DNA from 3 places in the Streptomyces sp. NPDC033178 genome. Region 1 is predicted to be linked to each of the others. Evidence: riboswitches for the same ligand, from Rfam matches in the RefSeq annotation. Region 1 holds a riboswitch; each other region holds the start of a gene.
The links. A riboswitch is a leader RNA that binds a small molecule or an ion and turns the genes downstream of it on or off. The one in region 1 is predicted to bind S-adenosylmethionine.
Positions count from the first base shown of each region.

Region 2: linked by a shared signal. The riboswitch ahead of ACZ5VQ_RS13625 (aminotransferase class V-fold PLP-dependent enzyme) and the one ahead of thrC (threonine synthase) in region 1 are both predicted to bind S-adenosylmethionine.
Region 3: linked by a shared signal. The riboswitch ahead of ACZ5VQ_RS07755 (glutathione S-transferase C-terminal domain-containing protein) and the one ahead of thrC (threonine synthase) in region 1 are both predicted to bind S-adenosylmethionine.

Region 1 covers NZ_JBVIPT010000007.1:167,550-172,951, forward strand. The annotation lists gene ACZ5VQ_RS19285 (alpha,alpha-trehalose-phosphate synthase (UDP-forming)) at 1-274, opposite strand, end outside; gene ACZ5VQ_RS19290 (glucosyl-3-phosphoglycerate synthase) at 493-1,440, opposite strand; SAM riboswitch class I at 1,645-1,802, shown strand; gene thrC (threonine synthase) at 1,820-3,124, shown strand; gene ACZ5VQ_RS19300 (MoaD/ThiS family protein) at 3,274-3,549, shown strand; gene ACZ5VQ_RS19305 (cold-shock protein) at 4,005-4,211, shown strand; gene groL (chaperonin GroEL) at 4,558-5,402, shown strand, end outside.
Region 2 covers NZ_JBVIPT010000005.1:6,584-11,985, reverse strand. The annotation lists gene ACZ5VQ_RS13630 (glycerate kinase family protein) at 1-928, shown strand, start outside; gene ACZ5VQ_RS13625 (aminotransferase class V-fold PLP-dependent enzyme) at 999-2,393, opposite strand; SAM riboswitch class IV at 2,555-2,671, opposite strand; gene trpD (anthranilate phosphoribosyltransferase) at 2,984-4,048, opposite strand; gene qcrB (cytochrome bc1 complex cytochrome b subunit) at 4,226-5,402, opposite strand, start outside.
Region 3 covers NZ_JBVIPT010000003.1:87,063-92,464, reverse strand. The annotation lists gene ACZ5VQ_RS07760 (AfsR/SARP family transcriptional regulator) at 1-1,221, opposite strand, end outside; gene ACZ5VQ_RS07755 (glutathione S-transferase C-terminal domain-containing protein) at 1,356-2,051, opposite strand; SAM riboswitch class IV at 2,261-2,406, opposite strand; gene ACZ5VQ_RS07750 (putative leader peptide) at 2,678-2,800, shown strand; gene ACZ5VQ_RS07745 (LLM class flavin-dependent oxidoreductase) at 2,876-4,156, shown strand; gene ACZ5VQ_RS07740 (NtaA/DmoA family FMN-dependent monooxygenase) at 4,179-5,402, shown strand, end outside.

The DNA.
Region 1 (5,402 bases):
TGCCGTTGTACGCGGCCTCGTGGGTGGCGGCGTCGATGTCCAGCATCCGTACGCCGTCCTCGCCCACCCCTCGTCGTACGGCCTCGCGGTCGCCGTCGCCGAGGGCCGAGCACACCCACAGGGCGCCCGCGTCCGGGCCGATCGCGGAGAGGCCGGAGACGAGGCCGCCTCCGCCGCGCTTGGCGGTGAGCGCCCCGGTCTCGTCCAGGGTGTACGAGACCGGGCCGCGGTTGGAGGCGACCAGGATGTTGTGGGTGGCGCGGGTGGAGACCATGCCTCGAAATCTAGCCCTTGGTGTAAACGCTCAAACGTTCCCCTCGCCGTGGAGGCGGGGTTGTCGGTTGGCTGCGGGCCGGTGGGGGCTGGTCGCGCCCCGCGGCGGAGCCGCAAATGTCACGGCCCCGCGCCCCTTCAAGGGGCGCGGGGAACTGCGCAATCTTTTGGCTTTAGGGGCGCGGCGCCGCAGACAACAACGGCGCACCCCGCGGAGCGCTACGCCGCCTTGCGTTCCACGTACTCCTCGATCTCCGCCATCGGCGGCCTCTCCTCCATGTCCACCGAGTACGTGCGGGGCTCGAAGCCGTGCTCGCCTCGTTCGAACTGGGTCAGGGAGGGGCGGATCATGTGGCCGCGGGCCAGGCGGAGCTGGGCGGTGCGGTAGATCGCGGCGGACATGCGGCCCAGGGCCTGGCCGTCCTGGTGGCGGTGCTTGCGGACGCCGACGTCGACCTGGGCCAGGGCGTCCAGACCCACCAGGTGCAGCGCGTCGACCAGCATGCCCAGCTCGACGCCGTACCCGACGGGGAACGGGAGCTGTTCGAGGAGGGAGCGGCGGGCCGCGTACTCCCCGCCCAGCGGCTGGACGAAGCCGGCCAGCTGCGGCCAGTGCATGTTCAGGAGCGGGCGGGCCATGAGTTCGGTGACCCGACCCCCCTGACCTGCGGCGGAGCCCAGCGGGCGGTCGTACATCGCCTTGACGAGATCCACGCCCGGTTCGGTGAGGAGCGGGCCGACGATCCCGGAGACGAAGTCCGCCGAGAACTCCTTCAGGTCCGCGTCGACGAAGGCCACGATGTCTCCGCGGGTGACGAGGAGCGAGCGCCACAGCACCTCGCCCTTGCCGGGGACGGCCGGCAGCCGGGGCAGGATCTCGTCCCGGTGCACGACACGGGCGCCCGCGTCGGCGGCGACCTCGGAGGTGCGGTCCGTCGAACCCGAGTCGATCACCACGATCTCGTCGACGAGCGGCACCTTCCTGGTCATCAGCTCACGGCGGATGATCGCGACGATCTCGCCGACGGTCTCCTCCTCGTTGAGCGCGGGCAGTACGACACTCACCGTGGAGCCGGTGGCACGCTTCGCGGCGATGAGTTGCTTGAGCGGGCGGTCCTCGACGGACCAGGAGCGCGTGCTCAGCCAGCGCTCGACGTCTTCCAGCACGTGCGGCTCTCCCTTGCGTTCATTGGGATGCGTGTGCCCGCCGCGGCCTGCAGTGTGGGTTGTGTCACTGTCATCTCGCGGTTCGGACGGCTCTCTCCACCATCCAGGCCTTCGGTTACAGTCTTGAACAACGCTGATGACCATCGCATGTCGGGGGTCGTTGCGTGCACAACCAAAACCAGAGCCAGAACCACAACTGAATACCGCTCATCCAGAGGGGCAGAGGGATACGGCCCGTTGAAGCCCCGGCAACCCTCCAGCCGGTCTCGGCCTGATCATCGTCGATCAGCGCAGCGAGGCTCCCGGCTAGGGAAGGTGCCAAATCCGTCTCACGGCGAAGTGCGTCGTGAGGAAGATGAGGAGAAAGGGCCTCGCCTCCATGGCTGCGCAGACAGTTGCAAGCACCACGAACTCCACCACCGCCGCGAACTCCGTCGACCTCGGCCCGGCCGCCGCGCTTTCCTGCCGGGAATGCGGCCACCGCGTCCCGCTCGGTCCGGTCTTCGCCTGCGAGGAGTGTTTCGGCCCGCTGGAGATCGCGTACGACTTCTCGGCCTATGACACCGAGGAGCTCCGCAAGCGGATCGAAGCGGGCCCCGCGAACATCTGGCGTTACGCGCCGCTGCTGCCCGTCCCCGCGGACGTGGCCGACAAGCCGAACATCAACCCCGGCTGGACCAAGCTCGTCCAGGCCGACAACCTCGCGCGCGAGCTGGGTGTCGACGCCGGCAAGCTCTTCGTGAAGGACGACTCCGGCAACCCGACGCACTCCTTCAAGGACCGCGTCGTCGCCCAGGCCATCGAGGCCGCGCGTGCCTTCAACTTCACCACCCTCTCCTGCTCCTCCACCGGCAACCTCGCCGGCGCGGTGGGCGCCGCCGCCGCGCGCGCCGGCTTCAGGTCCTGCGTGTTCATCCCGCACGACCTGGAGCAGGGCAAGGTCGTCATGGCCGCGGTCTACGGCGGCGAGCTCGTCGGCATCGAGGGCAACTACGACGACGTGAACCGCTTCTGCTCCGAGCTGATCGGCGACCCGGCCGGCGAGGGCTGGGGCTTCGTCAACGTCAACCTGCGGCCGTACTACGCGGAGGGCTCCAAGACCCTCGCGTACGAGATCTGTGAGCAGCTCGGCTGGCAGCTGCCCGACCAGCTGGTCGTCCCGATCGCCTCCGGCTCGCAGCTCACGAAGATCGACAAGGGTCTGCAGGAGCTGATCAAGCTCGGGCTCGTCGAGGACAAGCCGTACAAGATCTTCGGTGCGCAGGCCGAGGGCTGCTCGCCGGTGTCCGTGGCGTACAAGGCCGGGCACGATGTCGTACGGCCGCAGAAGCCGAACACGATCGCGAAGTCGCTCGCGATCGGAAACCCGGCGGACGGTCCTTACGTTCTCGATATCGCCCGGCGTACGGGTGGGGCCGTGGAGGACGTGAACGACGAGCAGGTGGTCGACGCGATCAAGTTGCTGGCGCGGACCGAGGGGATCTTTGCGGAGACCGCCGGTGGTGTGACGGTGGGGGTGGCGAAGAAGCTGATCGAGAACGGTCTGCTGGATCCGAGTCTGACCACGGTTGTCCTCAATACCGGTGATGGTCTGAAGACCCTGGACGCGGTTGCTTCCGACACGGGGCTGACCGCGACGATCCGGCCGAACCTGGATTCCTTCCGTGAGGCTGGGCTCGGTTAGTCGTTGTTCCTTCGCTGCGGGTGCGTGGGGGCTGGTCGCGCCCCGCGGCGGAGCCGCAAATGTCACTGCCCCGCGCCCCTGAAAGCCAAAGACTGCGCAGTTCCCCGCGCCCCTGAAGGGGCCACCCACTCCGACGGAGGTCCAACCCCATGAGCGTCAACGTTCGTATCCCCACCATCCTGCGCACCTACACGGGCGGCAAGGCCGAGGTTTCTGCTGAGGGTGGGACTCTTGGTGAGGTCATCTCCGATCTGGAGAAGAACCACACCGGGATCGCCGCCCGGGTCCTGGACGACCAGGGGCAGTTGCGCCGGTTCGTCAACGTGTACGTGAACGACGACGACGTCCGCTTCGAGCAGGGCCTGGAGACGGCGACGCCGGACGGTGCCGGGGTGTCGATCATTCCCGCGGTCGCCGGCGGCTGACCGTCGGGCGCCGCGCCGAGGGCTGATCATTACCTTCGGTAACGGACGTCACCGAGAGTTCATCGAATTGCCCCCTCCGTGAGAGAAGCGGAAGGGGCAATTCTGTATGGTTGAGCGCGGTACAGTTGGGGAACCTGCTTCGATCCGCACGCCGGGCGCATTGAGATCCCGCCCGAAGCCCGACAAGAAGTAGCCAAAGTGCCCCGCCTTTTTGAGCCTTTTATGGCATTCATGGGGCCCGACTTGCCCTGAATCTTCGTGAATTCTTCACATATTCCCGATCGGTCGTGCCCGGAATTCTCGTCGGATTGACCTGTTGCAGACGGCAGTTGGACGGATACATTCAGCCGCGGTCGACGCGTTCCGGCGCACACCCCCAACCGTTGGGGGGTGAGGTCTGACCCGGATCCGCGAAGTGCGGGTCTGTGCAAGGGCCAGTAATAGGGGAGTTAGGCATGGCTCAGGGCACCGTCAAATGGTTCAACGCGGAGAAGGGGTACGGCTTCATCGCGGTCGACGGTGGTGCGGATGTTTTCGTCCACTACAGCGCGATTCAGATGGACGGCTACCGCACCCTGGAAGAGGGTCAGCGGGTCGATTTTGAGATCTCGCAAGGCCAGAAGGGGCCGCAGGCGGACATGGTCCGACTGGCGACCGGCTGAAGCACGCGCCGACTTACTGCAGCGACGTTCTTCTTCCGAAGGGCTCGTACCCCACCGGGTGCGGGCCCTTCGGCACGCCCGCGCGCCGTCCGCGCCGTCCACTGCCTCTCTGCCCACTCTCTTCCCACCTGCTCCCACCTGCGGATCATCCTGAGCCGCTTGCACTCGCATGGGTCGAGTGCTAATCATTGGCGTTAGCACTCTGAAGGTGAGAGTGATAACGAGGACCGGGTCGGTGAGGCCCGCTGGCCGGGTGGGGCAAGGAACCACGAGGTCGGCAGGCCGTCCGTCGCGGGCGCGGGCGCGGTCCTGGAGATTCCACCCCAGTCCGGGAGGACCACTTCACATGGCCAAGATCATCGCGTTCGACGAGGAGGCACGGCGCGGTCTCGAGCGCGGGATGAACCAGCTCGCCGACGCCGTCAAGGTCACCCTTGGTCCCAAGGGTCGCAACGTCGTCCTCGAGAAGAAGTGGGGCGCCCCCACGATCACCAACGATGGTGTTTCCATCGCCAAGGAGATCGAGCTCGAGGACCCGTACGAGAAGATCGGCGCTGAGCTGGTCAAGGAAGTCGCCAAGAAGACGGACGACGTCGCCGGTGACGGTACGACCACCGCGACCGTTCTGGCGCAGGCGCTGGTCCGCGAGGGCCTGCGCAACGTAGCCGCCGGCGCCAACCCGATGGCTCTCAAGCGCGGTATCGAGAAGGCCGTCGAGGCCGTCTCCGGTGCCCTCCTTGAGCAGGCCAAGGATGTCGAGACCAAGGAGCAGATCGCTTCGACGGCCTCCATCTCCGCCGCCGACACCCAGATCGGCGAGCTCATCGCCGAGGCGATGGACAAGGTCGGCAAGGAAGGCGTCATCACGGTCGAGGAGTCCCAGACCTTCGGTCTGGAGCTCGAGCTCACCGAGGGTATGCGCTTCGACAAGGGCTACATCTCGGCGTACTTCGCCACCGACATGGAGCGTATGGAGGCCGTCCTCGACGACCCCTACATCCTGATCGCCAACTCGAAGATCGCCAACGTCAAGGACCTGCTCCCGCTCCTGGAGAAGGTCATGCAGTCGGGCAAGCCGCTGCTGATCATCGCCGAGGACGTCGAGGGCGAGGCCCTGTCGACCCTGGTCGTCAACAAGATCCGTGGCACCTTCAAGTCCGTCGCCGTCAAGGCTCCGGGCTTCGGTGACCG
Region 2 (5,402 bases), on a different contig from region 1:
CGGCTCCGACCTCGGCTCCGCCGACACGGCCGTCGTGGAGATGGCGGCGGTGGCCGGCCTCTCCCTCGTCCCGCACAGCCTGCGCGACCCGGGCGCCACCACCACGTACGGCGTCGGCGAGCTGATCCGCGCCGCCCTCGACACGGGCGTACGCCGCATCCTCGTCGGCTGCGGCGACTCGGGTACGTCGGACGGGGGCGCCGGAGCCCTGCAGGCGCTCGGCGCCCGCCTGCTCGACGAGGACGGCTTCGAACTCCCCCACGGGGGCCGTGAGTTGACCCGCCTGCACCACATCGACCCGAAGGGTCTCGACCCCCGTCTGGCCCACACGGAACTGCTGGTCGCCTGCAACCCGTACAACGTGCTCTGCGGTGAGCGCGGCGTCGCCCGGGTCTTCGGTCCGCAGAAGGGCGCGACCCCCGCGCAGGTCGAGGAGCTGTCCGCGGGCCTGGAGAACTGGGCGTACGTCCTCACCCGGGACCTCCCGGTCACCTGTGACCTGTACGGCGGCCCCGGTACGGGTGCCTCCGGCGGCCTGGGCGCGGGCCTCGCCGCTCTCGGCGCCCGTCTCCTCCCCCGCTTCGAGGTGCTCCTCGACCACCTCGACCTGGACGCCCGCCTCGCCCGCGCCGACCTGGTCCTCACCGCGGAGGGTGCCCTGGACCACCAGACACCGCGTGGCAAGGTCCCGGCCGAGGTGGCCCGCCGCGCCAAACTGAACGGACGCCCGGTCCTCGCCCTGGCGGGCACCCTCGGCGAGGGCGCCCACACGGTCCCGGGCGTGGACGCCTTCACCGGCATCCTGCCCGCCCCGATGGCCCTGGCCGAGGCCCTCGTACGAGCCTCCGAACTCCTCACCGACGCGACCGAGCGAGCGCTGCGGATGATCCTGCTGGGGGCGGGGCTGCCACGAGGGGCGGGCGTGTGAGCGCAGCCCCGGCGGGGGGCGGCGGACACTCGGGGAGCCACCAGCCGGTCAGACCGGGGTCAGACCGGGGTCACACCGCCGGGACGCAACGCCCTTCCACCGTGCGGTAGTTCCACTTCGCGCCGTCGCTCACGAGTTCCTTGACGGCACGGACGAACCGCTTGACGTGCTCGTCGGGCGTGCCCGCCCCGAAGCTCACGCGGATCGCGTTGAGCGACTTCTCGCCGGGCGCCGCCTCGGGGGCACCGCACTCGCCCTGGGTCTGCGGGTCGCTGCCGAGGAGGGTGCGTACGAGCGGGTGCGCGCAGAACAGACCGTCCCGCACTCCGATGCCGTACTCGGCGGAGAGCGCGGCGGCGAAGTGCGAGCTGTTCCAGCCCTCGACGACGAAGGAGATGACACCGACGCGGGGCGCGTCGTCGCCGAAGAGCGAGAGGACACGCACCTCGGGCACCTCGGCGAGACCGGTCCTGACGGTGTCGATCAGGTGCTGCTCCCGGGCGACCAGCGTGTCGAAGCCGGCCTCGGTGAGGGCCTTGCAGGCGGAGGCGATGGAGTAGGCACCGATGACGTTGGGCGACCCGGCCTCGTGCCGTGCGGCGCTCTCGTGCCACTCGACGTCGACGCCGCCGTCCACCCGCCGTGAGACCTTCCGCGAGGCACCCCCGCCCGCGAGGTACGGCTCGGCCTCGGTCAGCCAGTCGGCGCGTCCGGCGAGGACACCCGACCCGAAGGGCGCGTACAGCTTGTGACCGGAGAAGGCGACCCAGTCGACGTCCAACTCCCGTACGGACACGGGGTGGTGGGGCGCGAGCTGGGCGGCGTCGAGCACGATCCGGGCGCCGTTCGTGTGGGCGGCGGCGGCCAGTTCCCGTACGGGCCACAGCTCGCCGGTGACGTTCGAGGCGCCCGTGACGCACACGAGCGCCGGACCGTGGGGGTCCCGCTCGGCGAGCGCCCGCTCCAGCGTGGCGACGGCCTCGCCCGGGGTGCGCGGGGCGTTGAGGTAGGTGACGCGGGCGTTCCGCCACGGGAGCAGGGACGCGTGGTGCTCGGTCTCGAAGACGAAGACCTGGCAGTCGGCGGGCAGGGCGGCGGCGAGGAGGTTGAGCGAGTCGGTGGTGGACCGGGTGAAGACGACCTGGTCGCCGTCGCGGCAGTCGAGGAACTCCTCGACGGTCCTGCGGGCGTTCTCGAACAGGTCGGTGGACAGCTGGGAGAGGTACCCGGCCCCGCGGTGCACGCTCCCGTAGTACGGGGCGTACGCGGCCACGTCGTCCCACACCCGCTGGAGGGCCGGGGCGCTGGCGGCGTAGTCGAGCGCGGCGTAGGTGACCTCGCCGCCGGTGACCAGCGGGACGGTGACGTCTCGCCCCAGCACGGGCAGCGACGCGGAGGTGTCACGGCACACGGGCTCGTCGGCGGCAGCGACAGCGGCAGTGGAGACAGCGGTGGAAACAGACATGGCGAACTCCTGTGAGGCAGGCGGGAACACCACGCGAGCGGGTAGGGCTCAAGCGCGGGTGAGGTGAAAAGGGGGGTGCGGAGGCGGGGCTCTACGCCCTATCGCATTCGCTTGCTCACAGAAGGCTCCCTCGGACGACCAGGACCCCTGGTGATGCGAGGGGTCCGCGCTTGCCGTAGACCTCACTGCCTACGGCCTGGTCTTCACCCGGGGCACCCCGCCACGGACGGAGGGTTGCCGGACAGCCGGCCGGGGCCTGATGGCTGTCGCTCATGACCTGCCTGCATCTTGCCACACGATCTTCCCGACGCAACCCCGCCGTCCGGATGCCGGAACGGCCGGGGAGCGACGGGGCCTTTTCGCCCCCGCCGCCCCTACCCATTCCCGTCCCTTTTCGGGGGCCAGCCCCCGAACCCCCGCTCCTCAAACGCCGGAGGGGCTGAATACTTCGCAGCCCGGGCCGACACCATCAGCCCGTCCGGCGTTTGAGGACGAGCGCGTTCAGCGCGATACGGGGGTCTGGGGGCGGAGCCCCCAGGGGACGGGACGGGAAGGGGCGGCGGGGGCGAAGAAAAAGGCCGGCCCAGCGGCTACGCGTTGGTCGCCGCCACCCACCGCTCCAGCGTCGCCTTCGCCGCCCCGGAGTCGATCGCGGCCGCCGCCTTCACCATCCCCGCCCGGAGCTGGTCCGCGAGCGGCCCGTCCCCCGGCGACAGAGCCACCAGCGCCGCCGCGGAGTTCAGCAGCACGGCGTCACGAACGGGCCCGGTCTCCCCGTTGAGCAGCCGCCGGGCCACATCCGCGTTGTACGAGGCGTCGGCCCCGCGCAGCGCCTCCACGGGCACCAGCTCGATCCCCACGTCACGCGGATCGAACGACTCCTCGCGCACCTTCCCGTCCCGTACGATCCACACCCGCGACGTAGCGGTCGTCGTCAGCTCGTCCAGCCCGTCGTCACCGCGGAAGACGAGCGAGGAGTTGCCGCGCTCGGCGAAGACACCGGCCATGATCGGCGCCATCCGGGGATCGGCGCACCCGACGGCCTGCGCCCTCACCTTCGCCGGATTGGTCAGCGGACCCAGCGCGTTGAAGACCGTACGGATCCCCAGCTGCCCGCGCGCGGCGCCCGCGTAGCGCATCGCGGGGTGGAACTTCGCCGCGAAGCAGAAGGTGATCCCGGCCGTCTCGGCGACCTGGGCCACCCGATGTGTCGGCAGCTCCAGATTGACCCCGAGCTTCTCCAGCACGTCGGACGCCCCGGAGGCCGAGGAGGCCGCCCGGTTGCCGTGCTTGACGACCTTGGCACCCGTACCGGCGATGACGATCGCCGACATGGTGGAGATGTTGACGGTCTTCGCCCCGTCGCCGCCCGTACCGACGATGTCGACGGTCTCCCCCGGCACCTCGATCACGTTCGCGTGCTCGTACATCGCCCGGACGAACCCGACGATCTCCTCGACGGTCTCGCCCTTGGCCCGCAGCGCCACCACGAACCCGGCGATCTGCGCGTCGGTCGCCTCGCCCCGCATGATCAGGTCCATCGCCCAGGCGGTGTCGGCGGCGCTCAGGTCGCGTCCGTCCAGCAGGCCGTTCAGCAGGGCGGGCCAGGAACGGACCGCCGCGGTGTCGCCTCCTGCGGGGGTCACAGCGCTCATATGCCGCTCCTGGGTCGTCCGTCCCGCGATGGGGACGCCTGTGGGATGTGGAGTGTGGGGCTTGCCCGTAGCTCATCGCTCGTACGGGACCAGGTCCACCCTATCCAGCCCCGGGGACGGCAAAGAGCCCCGTCCGGGCAATGGACGGGGCTCCTGCCGTGGCGAACAGGTAGAAGATCAGTGGTGGCCGTGGCCGCTCGTGATCTCCTTGTACTCCTCGGCGGTGGGCTTCGGGATCTGGTTGTCCTCGCCGAAGTACGCGTTGCTGAGCTTGGCGCGCAGCTTCTGCGGGCCCTTCACCTTGCGCTCGACACCGTTCTCGTCGACCGCCGGGCCGATCACGGCCGGCTCGTACTGCTCGTGCGCCGTGAGGGTGTGCAGAGCCTCCTGGCTGAGGGGCTCGTGGACCTCGATGAACTCACCGTGCGGCAGACGCTTGATGATGCCCGACTCGCGGCCGTGCAGCACCTTGTCCTTGTCGCGGCGCTGGAGGCCGAGACAGATCCGCTTGGTGACGACGAACGCGAGGACCGGTCCGACGAAGAACCCGACCCGGACGAACCAGGTCACCGAGTTGATCGACAGATGGAAGTGGGTCGCGACGATGTCGTTGCCACCGCCGATCAGCATGATCATGTACGCGGTCACCCAGGCGACACCGAAGGCCGTACGGGTCGGCGCGTTGCGCGGCCGGTCCAGGATGTGGTGCTCGCTCTTGTCTCCGGTGATCCAGGACTCGATGAACGGATAGAGCGCGAGGATGCCGAGGAAGAGACCGAAGAGCACCAGCGGGATGAACACACCCAGGACGAGTGTGTGACCCCAGAGGTTGATCTCCCAGCCGGGCATCGCACGGATCAGACCCTCGGCGAAGCCCATGTACCAGTCCGGCTGGGCGCCCGTGGACACCTGGTCCGGCCGGTACGGTCCCAGCACCCAGATCGGGTTGATCGACGCGACCGCGGACACCATCGCGATGAAACCGAAGACCAGGAAGAAGAAGCCTCCGGCCTTGGCCATGTAGACCGGCAGCAGCGGCATGCCGACGACGTTCTTGTTCGTCTTTCCGGGACCCGCGAACTGCGTGTGCTTGTGGTAGAAGACCAGGATCAGGTGGCCGACCACGAGCCCCAGCATGATGCCGGGCAGCAGCAGGATGTGGATCGAGTAGAACCGCGAGACGAAGTCGCCGCCCGGGAACTCCCCGCCGAACAGGAACATCGAGATGTACGTTCCGACGATCGGCGTGGCCAGGATCGCGCCCTGGGTGAAGCGGACGCCGGTACCGGAGAGCAGGTCGTCCGGGAGCGAGTAGCCGGTGAACCCGGTGAACATGCCGAGGACGAACAGCAGG
Region 3 (5,402 bases), on a different contig from region 1:
CCGGAACCGGCTCGCGCGGTCGTCGACGTCGAGCGGGATCGCGTCACCGGGAACCCCGAGGACGCTGAGGAACCGAGTGAGGGCGTCGCCGGGAGGCATGGGGCGCTCAGGGTCGTAGCCGCGCAGGTTGACGTAGAGCTGGCCGTCGGGGAAGCGGTGCCGTGTGCGGTGCGCCCAGTGCACGGCCAGTGCGGTCTTCCCCACTCCGGCAGTGCCGGAGACGACCGAGACGGCCCCGGCCGTCGGGCTGTCCGCCGCGGCGGCCAACAGCCTGTCGAGTGCGGACAGTTCCGGGTCACGGCCCGCGAAGTCGGGTACGTCCGCCGGGAGTTGTGCGGGTAATCGGTGCGCCGAAGGCGGATACGGGGGCACGTGGGCGGGCACCTGAGCGGGCAACTCGGCGGCGCCTGCCGTGCCATGGCCGTCGGCGGGAGCGTGCCCGGCGCCGGGAGTCGAAGGCCGGGGGCGGCGGCGCAGCAGGGCGGCATACGCCTCGGCCAGCGCGGGGCCGGGGTCGACGCCGAGCTCGTCGGCCAGCCGACGGCGGCTCCGCCGGTAGACGGCGACCGCCTGGTCGCGCCGCCCGACAGCCTCGTACGCCCGGATGAGCCGGGCCTGGGCATCCTCGTCCAGCGGCTGCGCGACCGCGGTCTCCTCCAGGACGGGCAACGCGTCGGCGGTCCTGCCCGCCGCGATCATGGCCTCGCCGTACTGGGCGACCGCACCACGACGTTCCTCCGCCAGCGCGACGACCACCGGGTGGGCGGAGAGGAAGGGCAGGTCCGCGAGGGGCGGTTGCTGCCACAGCCCGAGCGCGTCGGTCAGCAGTGCGGCCGCCCGCTCCTGGCCGCCGCCCCTCCCGTCCCGTCGTACGGTCACCGCCCCGGCGACCAGGTCCCTGAAGCGCAGCAGGTCTATGGCGTCGTACGGGACGCGCAGCGCGTAGCCGTCGCCGAGCCGGGGGAGCACCGCACTGCGGGCGCGTGGTGGCCGGTCCGGTTCCAGCAGGTGGCGCAGGTGCTTGATGTGGGTCTGGACGACGTTCGACGCGGTCGCCGGCGGGCGCTCGCCCCACAGCGCGTCCGCGAGTCCGAAGAACGGCAGTTGCTGTCCACGGGACACGGCGAGCAGGGCCAGTACCGCGCGGCGCTGGGGCGAACCGAGGTCGAGGCGGGTGCCGTCCCGCCATGCGCATACCGGTCCGAGTACCTGAATGCGCATGCGTCCCCCGCCCGCCGTTTTACAATTCCCCCACTATTCCCTTTCTCTATCTCCCTCATCGGCATATCCGGAAGGCGTATTCCGGCCCAGTGCCGCGCAGTTGTCACACCGGTTCGTGGGCCTGCGCCGAGCGCTCAGTGCTCGTCGGCGGAAAGGCCCGGGTGATCGCCGAGGCGTCGTACGTAATCCTCGATGTGGCGGTACGCGGTGAGGGTGCCGGCCGCGTCGAAGTGGTCGAGGTGGGTGAGTGTCACCCAGAGGTCCCTGTCCGTGGTGCTGAGCTCATCGCCCAACACGTAGGGGTGGCAGGCGAGTTGCCGGTCGAGCCGAGCCAGTGCGGACTCACACGCTCCGTCGGCGAGCAGGCCGGCGAGGTCGCGGAGGATGTCGGGCGCGTGGTTGCTGACGACGCGTCCGCTCCAGCGGTCGCACAGCGCGGGCGCGGTGAGCGGGCCGTCGTAGTGGTGCCAGGTCGCCTCGTAGGCGCCGCGCAGTGATGCGAAGGCATCCGGCGTCTCGGCGGGGAGCTTCAGGAGCGTGGTGGTGAGCGAGCCCTTGAGGCCGAGCAGGTCGAGGACGACCGCTACACGCCCCGAGTAGGGACAGGCCTCGGACAGGTACAGCTGATAGCGGTGCGGCGCCGGGTAGAAGCCGCCCGCGAGACCGACGCCGATACGGCCGCGGAAGCGGTGCGGACGGGCGGCCGGACCGGGGACGGCCGTGCCGCCGGCGGCTGTGCCACGGCCGGACGAGTGAGTAGCGGTCGCGCGAGAGGCCGCCGACGTGAAGGTGTCAGTGCTGCTGGAACCGCGGGAAACTGTCTCGGGCATGACTCTCCAGGGGGAACGCGGAGGCCCTGGCCGCCTCGTGGGCGCCAGTGGCGGAACGGAGTGACTGCGCTGCCGTACAGGTCCGGATCGGTCGGACGCGTAGCGGATCAGTAAGCGCTGGAGACACGCGACAAATCGATGTGCAGGCGCCTCGTCAAGCCGTTCCTGGACATTCCCACCGGTCCTGCCGTCGGGGCTCGCGAGACGCGAGACCACGCTTGCCCCGCCGCTCCGGCGGAACCCGGTCGTCACCCGGGGCACCCCGTCGCGGTGGAAGGGTTGCCTGCCAGCGGGCCGGGGCCGATGACCGCACGAACGGGGATTCCCCGCACGACGGGCGCTGGCAATCGTGACCGTCCCCGCCAGTGTTGACGCGGTCCGCGGGACCGTCAAGACGGCGTCTCAGCAACTGGGCATCCGGCCGCCGGACCACCGGACCGGCTTCGCACCTCGTGACGGGAAGCCTCCCGACAGGAACTCCGAACGAGAACTCCCCATGGCAGGAAGAAAAGGCACAGCCGTACTGTTGTGCCCGTTGACGACGATGCGGTGCCCCATCGAGGGCCCGCGAATATGAGGTCGGCCGGACTCCCGTCCGCCGGGCCGGAAGTGCGGAGGTGACGCAGGTGCGAGCCCGAACCGTGTCCCGCCGCGGCGTCCCGAAGGCCGCCCCGCTCCATCGCGTACGCCTCTACTCCCGGCCGCACATCGACCTGCTGCGCGTTGCCGGCGCGCTCTGTTGCTCCTGACCTGTATCCCACGCGGCCGCGCCCTCAGGTGAGGGCCGGCTTCCTCGTACGGTCGATCAGGAAGGCACACCCCTCGTGTCCTCAGCACCTTCTGCCCTGCCCTCTTCAGCCCATCTGCACCTCGCCGTGGCACTCGATGGCGCCGGCTGGCACCCCGCCGCCTGGCGCGAACCGGTGGCCCGGCCCCGGGAACTGTTCACCGCCCAGTACTGGGCCGACCTCGTCGCCGAGGCCGAGCGCGGACTTCTCGACTTCGTGACCTTCGAGGACGGCCTGGGACTGCAGTCCTCGCACTTCATCGAGCCGGACGGGCGGACCGACCAGGTCCGCGGCCGGCTCGACGCCGTTCTCGTCGCCGCCCGTGTCGCCCCGCTGACCCGCCACATAGGCCTGGTGCCGACCGTGGTGGCCACGCACACGGAGCCGTTCCACATCTCCAAGGCCATCGCCACCCTCGACTATGTGAGTTCCGGCCGGGCGGGCCTGCGGGTGCAGTTGACGGCACGACAGAACGAGGCGGCGCACTTCGGCCGCCGTACGCTGCCCCGCCTGGATGCCTACGACAGCCCGGCCACGCGGGATGTGGTGACCGAGCTCTTCGACGAGACGGCCGACTACGTCGAGGTCGTGCGCAGACTCTGGGACAGCTGGGAGGACGACGCCGAGATCCGGGACGTGGCCACCGGCCGCTTCGTCGACCGCGACAAGCTCCACTACATCGACTTCGAGGGCCCGCACTTCAGCGTCAAGGGCCCCTCCATCACCCCGCGTCCGCCCCAGGGCCAGCCCGTCGTCAGCGCACTCGCACACCAGACCGTCCCGTACCGGCTGGTGGCCCGCTCCGCCGACATCGGCTACGTCACCCCGCACGAGACCGACCAGGCCCGCGCGATCGTCGCCGAGATCCGCGCCGAACAGGCCCTCGCGGGCCGCGCCGACCAACCCCTGCACGTCTTCGGCGACTTGGTGGTTTTCCTCGACGACGATCCGGCCGCCGCGGCCGCCCGCAGGGACCGCCTCGACGCCCTCGCGGGAGCGCCGTTCACCAGCGACGCCCGCGTCTTCACCGGCACACCCGCCCAATTCGCCGACCTGCTCCAGGAGCTGCGGTCGGCCGGGCTGAGCGGCTTCCGGCTGCGTCCCGCCGTCCTCTGCCACGACCTGCCGGCCATCACCCAGGGCCTGGTGCCCGAACTCCAGCGCCGGGGTGCCTTCCGCCGCGCCTACGAGGCCGACACCCTGCGCGGACTGCTCGGACTCGCCCGCCCGGCCAACCGCTACGCCGCCAAAGCCGTTGCCGATGTCAACGCCAACGCCAACGCCAACGCCAACGCCGCTGCCAACGCCACCGCCTGAGCCGGACGGAGACCGCAGGACCATGAGCAAGCCGCTGAAGCAGATCCACCTGGCCGCCCACTTCCCCGGCGTCAACAACACCACCGTGTGGAGCGACCCGGAGGCCGGCAGCCACATCGAGTTCAGCTCCTTCGCGCACTTCGCGCGGACCGCCGAACGCGCCAAGTTCGACTTCCTCTTCCTCGCCGAAGGGCTGCGACTGCGCGAACAGGGCGGAAAAATCTACGACTTGGACGTCGTCGGCCGCCCCGACACCTTCACCGTCCTCACCGCGCTCGCCGCCGTCACCCAGCACCTCGGCCTGACCGGCACCATCAACTCCACCTTCAACGAGCCCTATGAAGTGGCTCGGCAGTTCGCCAGCCTTGACCACCTCTCGGACGGGCGCGCCGCCTGGAACGTCGTCACCTCCTGGGACGCCTTCACCGGCGAGAACTTCCGCCGCGGCGGCTTCCTCCCGCAGGACGAGCGCTACTCCCGGGCCAAGGAGTTCCTGGCCACCGCGAACGAACTCTTCGACTCCTGGCACGGCGACGAGATCGTCGCCGACCAGGAAACCGGCACCTTCCTGCGCGACGCGAAGGCCGGCGCCTTCGTCCACCAGGGCCAACACTTCGACATCGAGGGGCAGTTCAACGTCCCGCGCTCCCCGCAGGGCCGCCCGGTGATCTTCCAGGCCGGCGACTCCGAGGAGGGCCGCGAGTTCGCCGCCTCCAGTGCCGACGCGATCTTCAGCCGGTACGCCACGCTCAAGGACGGCCAGGCGTTCTACACGGACGTCAAGGGACGCCTGGCCCGCTACGGCCGTACCCCCGACCAGTTGCTGATCCTGCCCGCCGCGACCTTCGTCCTCGGGGACACCGACGCCGAGGCGGAGGAACTGGCACGGGAGGTGCGCAGGCAGCAGGTCAGCGGGGCGACCGCCATCAAGCACCTGGAGTTCGTCTGGAACCGCGACCTGTCCGCGTACGACCCCGACGGCCCGCTGCCCGACATCGACCCCGACCTCGGCGAGCACACCGTGGCGCGCGGCCGGGCCCAGGTCCGGATGTACCGCGACCCGCTGGCCACCGCCCGCGAGTGGCGGGAGCGCGCGGCCGCCAACAACTGGTCCATCCGCGACCTGGTCATCGAGACCGGCAACCGCCAGGCATTCGTCGGCTCCCCGGCCACGGTCGCGGCCACCATCGACGACTTCGTCCAGGCCGACGCGAGCGACGGCTTCATCCTCGTCCCGCACATCACC